DNA from 2 places in the Ferdinandcohnia salidurans genome. Region 1 is predicted to be linked to the other one. Evidence: riboswitches for the same ligand, from Rfam matches in the RefSeq annotation. Region 1 holds a riboswitch; the other holds the start of a gene.

The links. Region 1 has a riboswitch for S-adenosylmethionine ahead of ACFSFW_RS12030 (PLP-dependent aspartate aminotransferase family protein). Riboswitches for the same ligand answer to the same signal wherever they lie in the genome.
Region 2: it holds a riboswitch for S-adenosylmethionine, as region 1 does, so the genes downstream of both, ACFSFW_RS02230 (Fur-regulated basic protein FbpA) here and ACFSFW_RS12030 (PLP-dependent aspartate aminotransferase family protein) in region 1, are expected to answer to the same signal.

What each region holds. Positions count from the first base shown of each region.
Region 1 is NZ_JBHUEK010000018.1:184,611-191,613, forward strand. Features, by position in the region: gene ACFSFW_RS12020 (response regulator transcription factor) at 1-285, opposite strand, end outside; gene ACFSFW_RS12025 (sensor histidine kinase) at 287-2,011, opposite strand; SAM riboswitch class I at 2,300-2,405, shown strand; SAM riboswitch class I at 2,649-2,760, shown strand; gene ACFSFW_RS12030 (PLP-dependent aspartate aminotransferase family protein) at 2,858-4,657, shown strand; gene ACFSFW_RS12035 (acetoacetate--CoA ligase) at 4,972-6,936, shown strand; gene ACFSFW_RS12040 (thiolase family protein) at 6,936-7,003, shown strand, end outside.
Region 2 is NZ_JBHUEK010000004.1:341,474-348,476, reverse strand. Features, by position in the region: gene ACFSFW_RS02245 (Rrf2 family transcriptional regulator) at 1-410, opposite strand, end outside; gene ACFSFW_RS02240 (NAD(P)-dependent oxidoreductase) at 554-1,189, shown strand; gene ACFSFW_RS02235 (VOC family protein) at 1,299-2,117, shown strand; SAM riboswitch class I at 2,458-2,561, shown strand; gene ACFSFW_RS02230 (Fur-regulated basic protein FbpA) at 2,643-2,843, shown strand; gene ACFSFW_RS02225 (SDR family oxidoreductase) at 2,941-3,699, opposite strand; gene ACFSFW_RS02220 (TetR/AcrR family transcriptional regulator) at 3,888-4,496, shown strand; gene ACFSFW_RS02215 (nitrite reductase) at 4,520-5,137, opposite strand; gene ACFSFW_RS02210 (YcdB/YcdC domain-containing protein) at 5,298-6,803, opposite strand; gene copZ (copper chaperone CopZ) at 6,928-7,003, opposite strand, start outside.

The DNA.
Region 1 (7,003 bases):
CTCTTGGGCATACTCAAACTCCGAGTAAGCGGATATAACAATAACGACAGGAGACATTCCCTTTTCTTTAATCGTTTTTAATAGCTGAAGTCCTGTCATCTCTGGCATACGTATATCGGAAAGCAATATATGAATCTTTTGCTCTTCTGCAATTTGTAACACTTCCTCACCACTTTGCGCAGTGAGGATATGAAATTCACCATTATTCCAACTTTCCAACGTCCTTTGCAAGCCCTGCCTAGTTCTTGGTTCATCATCAACAATCACGATATTTTTGATAAACATTCTAATTTCCCCCATTTATTGGAATTTCAAATGAAATTCGTGTTCCTTTATCTGGCTCACTTTCTATTAAAAGTTCGGGATGCAAATTCTCGTTGTAATAGAGTTTTAATCGTTTATATACATTTGAAATGGCAATGCCCTTTCCTCTTGTAGAAGCGACACCGCCAGTTTTCATAGATTCTGTTATTTGATTGATTCGATCTTGATCCATTCCTGGACCGTCATCCTGAACGGATATTCGAATTCTATCCGTTTTAACTGATTCAATGGATACAGTAACAAGACTATCACCGACCTTATTTCCAGCCCCGTGTAAGATTGCATTTTCAACAAGTGGTTGAATGATGAGTTTTGGTATTCGAGTGTGTTCAAATTGCTGTGGAACAGAGACCTTCCATTTCAATCGATCACCAAAACGCATTTTCATAATTTCCATGTAGTCACCGATATGTTTGAGTTCTTCCTTTAAAAATACCCAATCATCATCTGTTTCTTTTGTAATGGTGTATCGAAACAAATCAGACATTGCAATGACGACTTCAGACAGTTCATCTTCATTTTTTTCTTCAAGTGACCAATGAAGTGCATCCAAGGTATTGAAGAGAAAATGCGGATTGATTTGTGCTTGTAGAGCTTTTAATTCGCTTCTGCTTCGTAAAATTTCCTTTTGATAGACCATTCGGATTAGGTGATTCGTTTCCTTCACTAATTGATTGTACGTACTGTTTAGCTCATTGATTTCATTAACAGATGAAACATCTGGATTCAAGGTTAGGGCACCTTGGCCAGCGCGCTGCATTGTTTTTGTTAAATGAACAATCGGTCTTGTGATAACAGTTGATAGAAATAAGGAAAAAATCATAAAAATGATACCACCAGCTACACCCGATAAAATGATGCCTGTCCGTATTCCAGCTAGCCCCTTTGTAAGTTCACTAATGGGCGTTAAAATAAGGACGGTCCAGCCTGTAAGATTGGAAGTTTTCTTTGTTACGATATAGTCCCCTTTTTCGAGCTTAACTGTACCCTTAGGAGTTGAAAGGATTTCTGAGATATCTCCATCGTAATTTTGAACAATAGGCTCATCGTTTTCGTCCAAAAGAATGGAGTATTGGTTGTTTGATGTCGGAAACTGAAAATGGTCACGGTTTATGCTTATTAAAAGGTAACCGCCATTTACATATCTGCGCTCGATTAGACTAATCCTCCGGATGGCTAGGAAATTGTTTTTATCCTGAGGATCATCTCCAATCCAAACCAATCCACCTTTTGCAAGTCTAGCTTTTTCAATCCATTTTTTCTCTACCCGATTTTTTAATAAGTCATCATCAAGAGGAATAACACGTTGTTGTTCCCCAGAAAAGACTTGAAACGAAAAGATGCCATCTGTATTCCCCATAATTCGGTTTACATGTCCCATTAACTGTTGACGTTCCTGGAATGAGATTTCTTTACCATCAAAAATTTTCGTTAGGATTGTTTGGACGCCCTCGTCCGTAATGACGAGCTTTGATGACATATTAATTTGTTCGTATAAAGATTCCATTCTACCGTTTGCTTCAATCGCAACCTGGTGGATTTGTTTTTCAGCATTGCTTTTTAAAAGAGTGGAGACCTGTCTTAATGTTAATAGACCGACGATCAAAAGAACGATAATCATGACAAATAAGAAGATAAATAAGATCTGATTGCGTAATGTGTTCCACTTTTTCAATTTTTTGATCATGGGCTTCGCCTTTCTTTTTCCGTTCGTTTAATTATCTTGTATTTATTTGTAATCGCTATCATCAAAAGGTATGTTAAAGTTGCAAATGCAGGAACTAAGAACTAGTGCCATTTTATCATTTGTTATAGGAATTGAAAACATTTGTTTATCGGTTAGACTAAGTTAGAGGGCTGCATTCTAGGGTACTCTATTGATGTATTGTAATTAAAGAATTTTTTATCATCAAAAAAACATTGACTAAATTATCTAAACTGTTTAATATTACTAATAAGTTAAATAAAGCAATTCTTCTTATCAAGAGAGGTGGAGGGACTGACCCTACGAAGCCTCGGCAACCAGCATTTAAATGCCCGGTGCCAAGTTCAGAGGAGTATTTTTATTCCGGAGATGAGAAGGTGGACGAATGCGAATTTATTTCCGTATATTCATGAGCCCCTTCTGATTTCTCAGAAGGGGTTTTTATTTTAGAGTGAAAGAAGTAGCATTTATTATTCAATAATTAATGAAAAAAGAATAGAAAAAATCTTAGCAATAGATATATTTTTCTAAAAATACTTATTGACTGAAAAAATAAAGTATTCTATAATACTTTATATGATTGAAGGATTAACGCGTTAATACGCCATTTGAATATAAAATCTTATCCAGAGAGACAGAGGGAACAGGCCCGATGAAGTCCAGCAACCTTCAAGTGAAAGCTTGAAAAGGTGCTAATTCCTGCAGGTGCATATGCATCTGAAAGATAAGTTGAGGCCCCCTCTTCTTATGTTGAGGGGGCTTTTTATTTACATAAAGTCAGTACTTATCTAGCAAACTTGTAGAAAATTAAACTTGGAGGTTTAAACAATGACAAAACAATATGATACTTATGATGATGAAACGATACTTTTACATGGTGGTCAATCCCCAGATCCGACAACTGGTTCACGTGCAGTGCCGATTTATCAAACAAGTTCTTTCGTATTTCATAATACAGATCATGCTCAAAGCCTATTTAGCCTTGATGAGTCAGGTAATATTTATTCTCGAATCGGTAACCCGACTGTTGATGTGCTTGAGAAACGGATCGCGTTGTTGGAGGATGGTGTCGCAGCTGTAGCAACTTCTTCAGGAATGGCCGCTATTGCTCTATCTATTATGAACGTCGCGCAAGCAGGAGACGAAATTGTAGCAGCTTCGAATTTATATGGCGGAACTTACAATCTTTTCGCTGTTACTCTTCCGAAATATGGAATCAAGACTCATTTCGTTGATCCAACAGATCCTGAGAATTTTAGAAAAGCGATTACGCCGCAAACAAAGGCCGTCTTTGCTGAAACGATTGGAAACCCAAGCTTGCATGTATTAGATATTGAAGCAGTATCAGCGATTGCACATGAAAATGGAGTACCGCTCATTATTGATAATACATTTGCTTCACCATATGTTTGTAAACCAATCCAATATGGTGCTGATATAGTGGTTCACTCCGCAACAAAGTGGATAGGTGGACATGGAACCACAATTGGTGGGTTAGTCGTTGATGGAGGCCGTTTTAATTGGAACAGTGAAAAGTTTCCAGGATTTACAGAGCCAGATCAAAGTTATAACGGAATTAAGTATGCAAATGAATTTGGAACATTAGCGTTCAGTACGAAACTGAGAGTTCAGCTTTTAAGAGATTTTGGTTCTTCATTAAGCCCACATAGTGCGTTCCTATTGATACAGGGTCTTGAAACATTACACCTAAGAATCGAAAAGCATAATGAAAATGCACTGAAAGTTGCAAAGTTCTTAAAAGACCATCCTGCAGTTGATTGGGTTTCATACCCTGGTCTTGAAGAGCATCCAGCACATGAACTAGCTACTAAATATTTGCGTTCTGGATATGGTTCTATCGTAAACTTTGGCATTAAGGGTGGTAGGGAAACTGGTAAGAAAGTAATAAATAACATTGCGTTATGGTCGCATGTGGCCAATGTTGGAGATGCCAAGTCCCTTATTATACACCCTGCATCAACAACTCATCAGCAGTTAAGTGCGGAAGAGTTAGTCAAAACAGGAGTAAGTGAAGAGCTGATCCGTCTATCAGTTGGTATTGAATCATACCGTGATTTAGTGAATGACTTGGACCAGGCTTTTTATGAAGCGACAGGCATTTCGTCAAAGGGTGAGCAAAAAGGAGAAACAGCGGTTAATGATGAGGGAGTCATACGTTGGGCACTTCAATCAACATTTATTCGTGAAGAAGTCGATGGAAAAGAAGTTCAGCGTGCAAAAACAATTGCCGTTGTTGGTCTAAGTGGTAATCCAGCTCGTCCAAGCTACCGACTTGCACGGAAAATGCAGCGTCTAGGTTATAAAATTATCCCAGTTAATCCAAGGGAAACAGAAGTACTCGGTGAACAGGCATATCCGGATTTAACATCTATTCCGGTTAAGGTAGATATCGTTCAAGTATTCCGTAGTCCTGAGGCAGCGATTGGAGTTGCGGCAGAAGCAGCACAAATTCAACCAAAAGTATTCTGGCTACAAGAAGGGGTTATCTCCCCAAGGGCAGTGGAAGTTGCGAAAGAAGCAGGTCTTGAGGTTGTTCAAAACAGATGTACCTATAAGGAGGCACAACGTCTCAGAGGTGCAATTGTGACGTATGCTTGTGAAATTTAACTTTATTCAGCATTCATCCCCTACTTCGATAAGTGGGGGATGAATGCAATATGTGAAACCAATTCAGTGGGGGTTCAAACCCCGACTGAATAAAGTTAAAGCCTCCGGCGGATGCCACGATTTTTCAGAGGTAGCTTTTCGAGCAAGCTCGAAAAAAATCGGGCGCAAATACGCCAAGGCGCATTTGATTTGTGAAGAATTCCCCTACCTCTATAGGTAGGGGATGATTGTAAAGAGAGTCTATTAAAACATGAACTAAGGGATGGGCGTGTGCTAAGAATGATGCTTCTCTTAGTACGAGGGAGGAATAGATAATGACAACACAACACAGCTTACTAGAATCCAAGGTTCTATGGGAGCCAAGTGACTCTTGGGTCTCACAGTCAAATTTGATGAAGTTTTCACAAGAGGTCGGTTTTCCACTCCTACCCTATGAACGCTTTCATCGCTGGTCAGTCGCTCAACCAGAGTCATTCTGGTCAGCAGTATGGGACTTTGCAAATGTTATTGGAGATAAGGGAGAAAGAGTCGTAGTTCCTCCAAGCGATGGTGGCATGCTAGGAACACAATGGTTTCCGGATTCTAGAATTAACTTTGCAGAAAATATTTTACGTGGTGACGATCGGCAAACCGCGGTTATTGAATCAGATGAAAACGGCGTCTCTCAAACGATCACCATGGGAGAACTACGTAATAGAGTGGCACGGGCCCAGTCTGGGTTAAAGAGTTTGGGAGTAAGTGCTGGTGATCGTGTTGCAGGAGTTGTAACAAATAGAATTGAAGCGTTCGTAGCCTTATTGGCAACCGCTTCATTAGGTGCTGTTTGGACATCTTGCTCACCTGACTTTGGTCCAAAAGGGATTATCGATCGGATTGGGCAAGTTCATCCAAAGGTATTAATTGCAACTTTGGATTATCAATATAACGGAAAGTTTTATGATATTCGAGATAACATATCAGTTGTATGTGAGGTACTGAACGATGTTTCCGCTATCGTGACTTTATCTGAGAATGCAGATATATCGATTAATCAAGAAACGAAAGTGATGAGCTGGCAGGAGCTATGTCAAAATGAATCATCTCATCTGGAATTTACCCGAGTTCCCTTCAATCATCCGCTTTACATCCTTTATACTTCAGGGACTACTGGGCTGCCAAAGGCTATTGTTCATTCAGTCGGTGGTACATTAATTCAACACTTAAAGGAACATCAGTTACATTGTGATTTAAAAGTTGGAGATGTCTTGTTTTGGTACACAAATACGGCATGGATGATGTATCCTTGGCTGCTTTCTGGATTAGCAAGCGGTGCTGCTATTCTTCTCTATGATGGGTCACCAATCCCTAAGGCGAATATAGGAATCCTTTGGGAAATTTCAGAAGAAATTGGGCTTACGCATTTCGGAACGAGCCCGAAGTATTTAGACACCTTGATGAAGTCAGGTTATCAGGTGGGGCAGAAGCATGATCTTTCTTCTTTACGCAGTGTTCTTTCTTGTGGAGCACCTTTATCGGCGGAACAATATGACTGGATTTATAGCGACATTAAGCAGGATATTATGTTGGCTTCGATTTCAGGTGGTACCGAAATCATCGGATGCTTTGTGATGGGTTCTCCTGTACATCCAGTAAGACGAGGGGAAATTACCTGTAAAGCACTTGGTATGGCAGTAGATGTCCTCGATGAAAGAGGAGTATCTGTCATCAATGAAAAAGGGGAGTTAGTGTGTACAAAGGCTTTTCCTAGTATGCCAATTACATTCTGGGGAGAGGACGGAGATGAGCGCTATTTTAAAGCCTATTTTGCTGAGCGTCCGGGTATATGGTCACATGGTGACTTCGCTGAACAAACAATAGAGCAAACATTGGTCATTTATGGAAGAGCTGATACTACGCTTAATCCTGGCGGTGTCCGGATTGGAACTGCTGAAATCTATCGAGTTGTGGAACAACTTCCTCAGGTACAGGACTCAATCGTTTTTGGTTACCCTGTTGATAATGATGAGGAAATCGCGCTATGCGTCGTTACTGAAGACGGAAAACTTGACCCTACATTAGTAGACCATATTCGTAAGGAAGTAAGGGAAAAAGCTTCACCGCGGCATGTGCCAAGACGTATTTACAGTGTCAAAGAGATTCCTTATACAATTAACGGCAAGAAGGTTGAAGGGGCAGTCCGTTCAACTGTTCTTGGACAGCCAATAAAGAACAGGGGCTCACTTGCCAACCCAGCATGCCTAGAAGAATACAGCAGCTTGTCTGAAAGGAGTTTCGTATAATGGTTAACCGCCGAGTTCCAAAAGGTGCAATTATAGGGATTGGAGAGCTTACTCCAGTCCGCTATAG
Region 2 (7,003 bases), on a different contig from region 1:
ATGCCATTTATGATGTCGTTTAGGGTTACGTTTGCTAAAATTTTTTCCATGGCAAATTGGGCCTGTGTAAATAAGGGTTCAATTGCATTTTGAATATTTCTACCGACGGGGCATTCTGGATTTGGGTTGTCATGAACGCTAAAAAGCTCTCCTTCTCTTACCACATCAACGGCCTTATACACATCTAGCATTGTAATTTCTGCTGGCTTTCTGATTAGTTTTGCACCAGCAACTCCTGGGTGTACTTCAATTAAATTTGCTTTTTTAAGCATTCCCATAATTTTTCTAATAACTACTGGGTTTGTATTCACACTTGATGCTAAAAATCCTGATGAACATTCCCCCTCTTTCGTTATCTCTATGAGGGAAAGTATATGAATTCCAACAGAAAATCTGCTACTGATGGACATCGATTGTCACCTTTCTTTCATTCCTAGTCATACGTTTATTATACCTTAAAAGTTGAATGTATTGACATTTACAACACATGTAACTATAATCATTACATGTAATCAATTAAATTACAAGTTAAATCACATAGGAGGAATAGATCATGAAAGTTGGAATTATTGGTGCAAGCGGTAAAGCAGGAAGCCTTATTTTAAAAGAGGCTGTTGAAAGAGGACATGAAGTTACAGCAATCGTTAGGGATGCATCTAAAGTGCAAAACGATCAGGTGTCTGTCATAGAAAAAAATGTATTAGAGTTAAAATCAGCCGATGTTGAACATCTCGATGTAGTGGTCAACGCATTTGGTGCGCCACTTGGTGAAGAACAAGCCCATGTTGATGCTGGCCATGCATTAATTGAGGCTGTTAAAGGAACAGATACAAGAATCATTGTTGTTGGTGGTGCAGGAAGTCTTTATGTTGATGAGGCTAAAACTCTACAACTCATCGACACACCAGAATTTCCAGACTTTGTTAAACCAACTGCGAAAGGTCAGGCAAGAAACTTTCAAGAATTAATAGAAACAGCAGATATCACTTGGACATTCATCAGTCCTTCTGCAGTATTCAATCCAGAGGGAAAAAGAACTGGTGCTTATCAAACTGGTAAAGACAATTTACTAGTCAACTCTAAAGGAGAAAGCTACATTAGCTACGCTGACTTCGCTATTGCAGTAGTCGACGAAATCGAAAACCCAAAACACCTTAACCAAAGATTCACAGTCGTCGGCGAAGCTTAATGGGACACAGGGACAGATCCCTTGTCCCAGAACAGATGAATTATTACAGGCATACGGTTCACTATACCATCGTATGCCTGTTATTCTATTATTTTTATGAGGTCAACATATGAAAAACATAAAGAACTTGATTTGGCTAACTACTATTTTATTGATTGTCTTAGCTATCCCACTTCTAGTATTCAAACCTTGGGAAAAAAATCATGAAAAATTATTAAATTATACCGGTGAAATGGAGCCAAGACTTGGCTACGTTGAACTACAAGTTTCTAACTTAGATAACTCACTAAAATTTTATCAAGATATCATAGGTTTAAAATTATTAGAAAAGAACGGAAATACCGCGAAATTAGCAACTGATGGAGAAACTCCTCTTTTAACATTAATTGAGGAAAGCTCATTTGTTGAAAGACCAATGAGAACCACAGGTTTGTTTCATTTCGCCATATTAGTGCCAAACAGAGAAGAACTGGCCTTAACGTTACAACATTTAATAGATTCAGAGTACCCGCTCCAGGGTGTGTCTGATCATCAGTATAGTGAAGCAATTTACCTTGCGGACCCTGATCTTAACGGAATTGAAATCTATGTAGACAGAAATCCAGACCTTTGGCTTGAGGATAACGAAGGCGGATATGTAGGCGGAACGTACGAGTTAGATGTCAAAGGTTTACTTTCTGAAATTAACGGTAAAGAATGGAAAGGTTTATCCAGTAATACGAGATTAGGACATATGCACTTACAAGTGTCCAGTATCGAGGAATCACATAAATTCTATGTGGATGCTTTAGGATTCAATGTCGTATCTCAAGATTCCCAAATGTTATTCGTGTCAAAAGATGATTATCACCATCACATCGGAATGAACACTTGGGCTGGCGAGGGTTTACCTACACCTCCTAATAACGCTCTAGGATTGCGTTATTAGGAGGTTCATTTTACGAAAGAAGAATATATGCAAGCAAAATCAGATTTAACACGGTTTGGGTTTACATTCACAGAAGAAAATGAGGTCATTGCGACAGAGGACCCTTCTGGTAATCAACTAAAAATCATATTATGGGATTGAGAGACATGGTTCATTAGCCTAGTAAGGTTATGAACCATGTCTCTTTTTTCCATTTAATAGTGATTTTATATTAATAGTTATTACCATCGTTTTTATTACGGATTCATTACATTTTGCACTCCACTTTAAATACAAGTAGACACATATGAATAATAAGTTTAAACTGTATATAAGGTGTTTCAATTGTAAAAATTAATAAAACTTATCAAGAGAGGTGGAGGGGCTGGCCCTGAGAAACCTCAGCAACAGATTCGTTGAATACTGTGCTAAATCCTGCAAGCTAACAAGCTTGAAAGATAAGTGAGGTTATCCTAATCATAAAAAAGCCTCTTCTTATCTTGTTATTGGGTCTTCTAAAAAGCCAATTACGAAAGGAGAGTTATGATGATGGCCTTATTAAAAGATGCTGATGAGAAACGTAAAAATGAGATCATTCGGAAACTAATTGAGTGTAATCAATATAAAAAGGATGGAAAACATCTATTTGAATTATCCCTGCCCGAATTAGAACATGAATATTTTAAAGTACAATCTAAAGGACACCCACATACTGGTTATGGTTCGATACGTTGGAAAAACTTTTAAATCTTATCTATTTTCTCCAGGACCTAATCTTGAGTTAAATTATTAAATATGCAAAAAAGCTTGGATCACCATATGTGGCCCAAGCTTTTTGCATTTCTTAATACGCGGTCCAACCTGCATCTCCGGTGATAACTGTTCCGTTGACAAAACTTGCGTCATCTGAAGCAAGGAATAGTGCGATACTAGCGATTTCTTCTGGTTTTCCTGTACGTGGATTGAGGGCCAATCCTGGCATGATACGGCCCATTCCAAAATCACTTCTGCCAGTCATTGAGGCACTGATGTTTGTCTCAACACCTCCTGGTGCGATCGCGTTACAACGAATCCCACTTTGCGCATACATGAATCCTGTGTTTTTCGTGAATCCAACAACCGCATGCTTAGAAGCTGTATAGGCAGCACCCGCTCTTGCCCCTTGAAGTCCGCCTGCAGAAGCAACGTTGATAATAACCCCAGCCTTTTTCTCTAAAAAGATTGGCAGTACTTTACGTGTTGCACGCATCACGCTCGTTGTATTGACTGCAAAAATTCTTTCCCATTTCTCGTCTTCAATTTCCCCAGCTGGTTCAAAGTTGTCCATAATTCCTGCATTATTTACTAAAATATCTACTGTTCCATACTTCGTTACAGCAGAATTAATTAAGTGTTGAATGTCTTCTTCTTTTGCAACATTGGTCATAACAGCGATAGCTTCTCCGCCAATTGCCTTAATTTCATCAACAGTTGCTTTAGCAGCTTCAATATTAATATCAGAAACCACTACTTTTGCCCCTTCATTTGCGTACAGGATTGCAATCGATTTTCCCATACCAGAAGCGGCACCAGTAACAACAGCTACTTTATTCTCTAGTCTCATGTTCATTCCTCCACATATGATAGAATGCATTTTAATAAACAGTTGTTCACTAATCAACAACTACCTATAGTATAATAAGATGAATAATACGCTTACAATCAGCAAAACCATGACTAAGTGTTCACTAATGAACAAAAATATATGATTTTGTCTAGTATTTTTGTTTTATAAAACATGGGAGGATGTTTATGTCTAGTAATAATGACTATCTTGACCGAAGAATTGTGAAGTCAAAACGAGCAATGAAAGATGCTTTACTATCTTTAATGAATGAAAAAGATTTAAAGGAGATCTCGATATCAGATATTGTACGAGTTGCGGATCTAAATCGGGGTACATTTTATAAGCATTTTCAATATAAGGAAGATATTCTGCATGAGATTATGGATGAAGTGATCACCGATTTGATTGAATCTTATCGTGAACCATATAAAGGCGTTGAAGTTTTAGAAATTAAAAAACTATCTACGTCCGCGGTAAAAATATTTGACCATGTCTATAAATACGCAAAGTTTTATTCGCATATCGTCAAGACAAACACTTTAACAGGCTTTCAAAATAAGTTCTGTACTGTCTTAAAGGATCTCGTCTTAACTGACTTGCATGACGCACTCACCAATTCTAAAATTGATAGAGAGATTCACGCAAATTACCAAGCATATGCAATATTAGGGATGGTCGTTGAATGGATTAATGGCGGGTTTAAATACAGTCCGCAATTCATGGCAGAACAACTCCTCGAAATAATCAAATACAATCGGGCTGATTCTGTTGTGAAACCAGTGATAAAAAAATAGATGGGACAGAGGGTCCCACCTATTTACTTAATAAGTTCTTCCTTCCCTCTTCGCTTAACGAATTTATAAAATTGCTCCCGCTTTTTACCCTGTTCTGCATATGTAGAAATGATTTTTTCGATAGAATCATAGAGCTCGTCTGGTGTGAGGTTCTCCTGCAATAAGGTACCTACCTCAGCATCCTTTCCTTTTGCTTTCCCACCAACATATAAATCATAGTGGTCTTTCATTTTCATAATCCCGATATCGTTAACCAACGGCTCACCGCAACCAACCGGGCACCCCGTATATGCCACCTTAAGAGTAAATGGGACAGGCTTCCCAGCAATACGACGATTGATCTCTTTTGCAACCGGCATGCCTTCTTCCTCTTCCCCCTTGCAAAAATTGCACGTTCTTAAACTCTTAACGAAATTTCCGACTGGAAAACAAGTTAACCCCACCCGCTCGAATTCTTCCATGATTTCTTCCTTTTGATCTTCAGGGATTTCGATGTAGAGCTGTTGAAATGTCGTCAATTCAAGCTCCTCATCTTCATTCATATATTTAGAAATGGCCACAAGTTGCTTCGTTTTCAGTTTTGCACCAAAGCCAATGCCTCCATTTATGGCAATCTTAATTTTTTTCACATCGTCTCCCATCATAAACACACCCCTATTTAATACACCCGGCAGGTATATATCACTTTATATTTATAGACTATTTGTATCCCTAGTTTACTATACCCCCCTAATGTATGTAAACTGATTTTAACACCTGAACAAACCAAAAAAGCAACCACTAGGGGCTGCTTTACAAAAATCACCTAATAAAAGTGGCGTCACCAACATCCACATACATCGCTTTCCCACTGGTTGCGTCAATGGCACGGACGTGACCAACTGTATCTGGAAAATCTGCTACATAAGCAAGAGTATAAATGGACTGCCCGTCTTCATCATACTCACGGATAAACATTCGTTCCATTTTCAAATGCCTTTTATAGATTTCTTTTGCCTCATCAACTGAAATATCGGGTTTGATCGGTAGATTGTTATATAGTTCGAGGGATGGTACGTCCAAGTTGAAATGAGTTATATTTCCTGTATATCTACCAACCTGGATTATTGTCACATGGTTAGTAACTCGCAGACCTTGATGGAATAAATGAACATAGAAGGTGTAGGTTTCTTCAACTTCAATGTATACCTCATCCCAATCATGTAACTCCTCATCAAAAATTCCATCCTCATCAACATCTTCTTCAAGCTCAAATGCTTCTTCTCCCTCAATCTCTTCAATATCATCCTCAAACACATCATCGAATTTATCATTTTCCGTTTCAAAGACCTCCAGTCTAAATCGTTCATGAGCATCAGGAAACTGTTTAAACAACAAACTCATTGCCCGCTCTTGCGCATTCTCTAAGCCAATTTCTTCCCCACTATTATCATGTTCTTCTCCATTTTTAACGTGTAAAAGGCACCCTGTTTTCTCATCAAAACAAAGCCTGACCACATGATTGGACTCTTCTTCCATATCAAAAGAATACGAATCTACAGAGACTTGCTTGGACCAGACTTCAATCCGTTTCCCATCCACTACCTGCTTATCTAAAAGTGTATAATCAGATGTTAGACCGACTAGTTCATATACATCCTGATCAGGTGACTCTCGTTTTACTATGGTCAAATCCGTTGGATACTCTTCTCTTATACTTGGTGACACAGACCCGTCAACAGGGATTTCCATAACCTGCTCAATCACACTGTAAGATAGGTGGTAATTGTTATCTCCATTTTTATAAACTTCATGATCAAATTGTTGAATATTCAACTCGAAGTCTAGACCTTCGATGTATGTTTCCAAAGCTTCCTCTTCAGAGACAACGATATCAGCATAACGAATCTCATAGTCTTCATCTGTACTGTAAAAACTCATGATTTGACCTGAAGTCGAAATAGTTATTGTAAAACCAGTGCTATGTATAAACAAACCATACTTCTCATCTCTTTTTTCATACGTCACCATGTAGGGATTATCTAAATCTAGGATTCCCGAAAACTCGTATTCTTGCTGCCCTGGGAAAAAGGTGTCAACGAATTTTTTCGCAATCTCCGTTAATTCTTCTTTCTTGAGTGTTCCCTCAGGTGCATCATCCACTAACGAATAGCTCACTAACTCTCCCTTTTCATTCAGTGAATAGCTTCCGATAACTTCATCTGTACTTGTATCATAAATATCAAAAATTTCGTCTTCATACTCCGAAACTTGATCATACGCTCTTACAGGCAAAAATCCCTGCAACTTCTCCATCAATTTGTTCATTATATTCCTCCTTTCGTACAGTAGGACAGGTACATTGTTCCAAGCTGGGACGATGTACCTGTCCCCTTGTCCCAAAAAGGGAGTTCATGTCTAACCACGAACTCCCTTACTGTGTAATGTAATTTTATGCTACAACATCATAGCCTTCTTCTTCAATTGCTTCTTTCATAGCATCTACGCTTACTTTAGATTCATCGTAA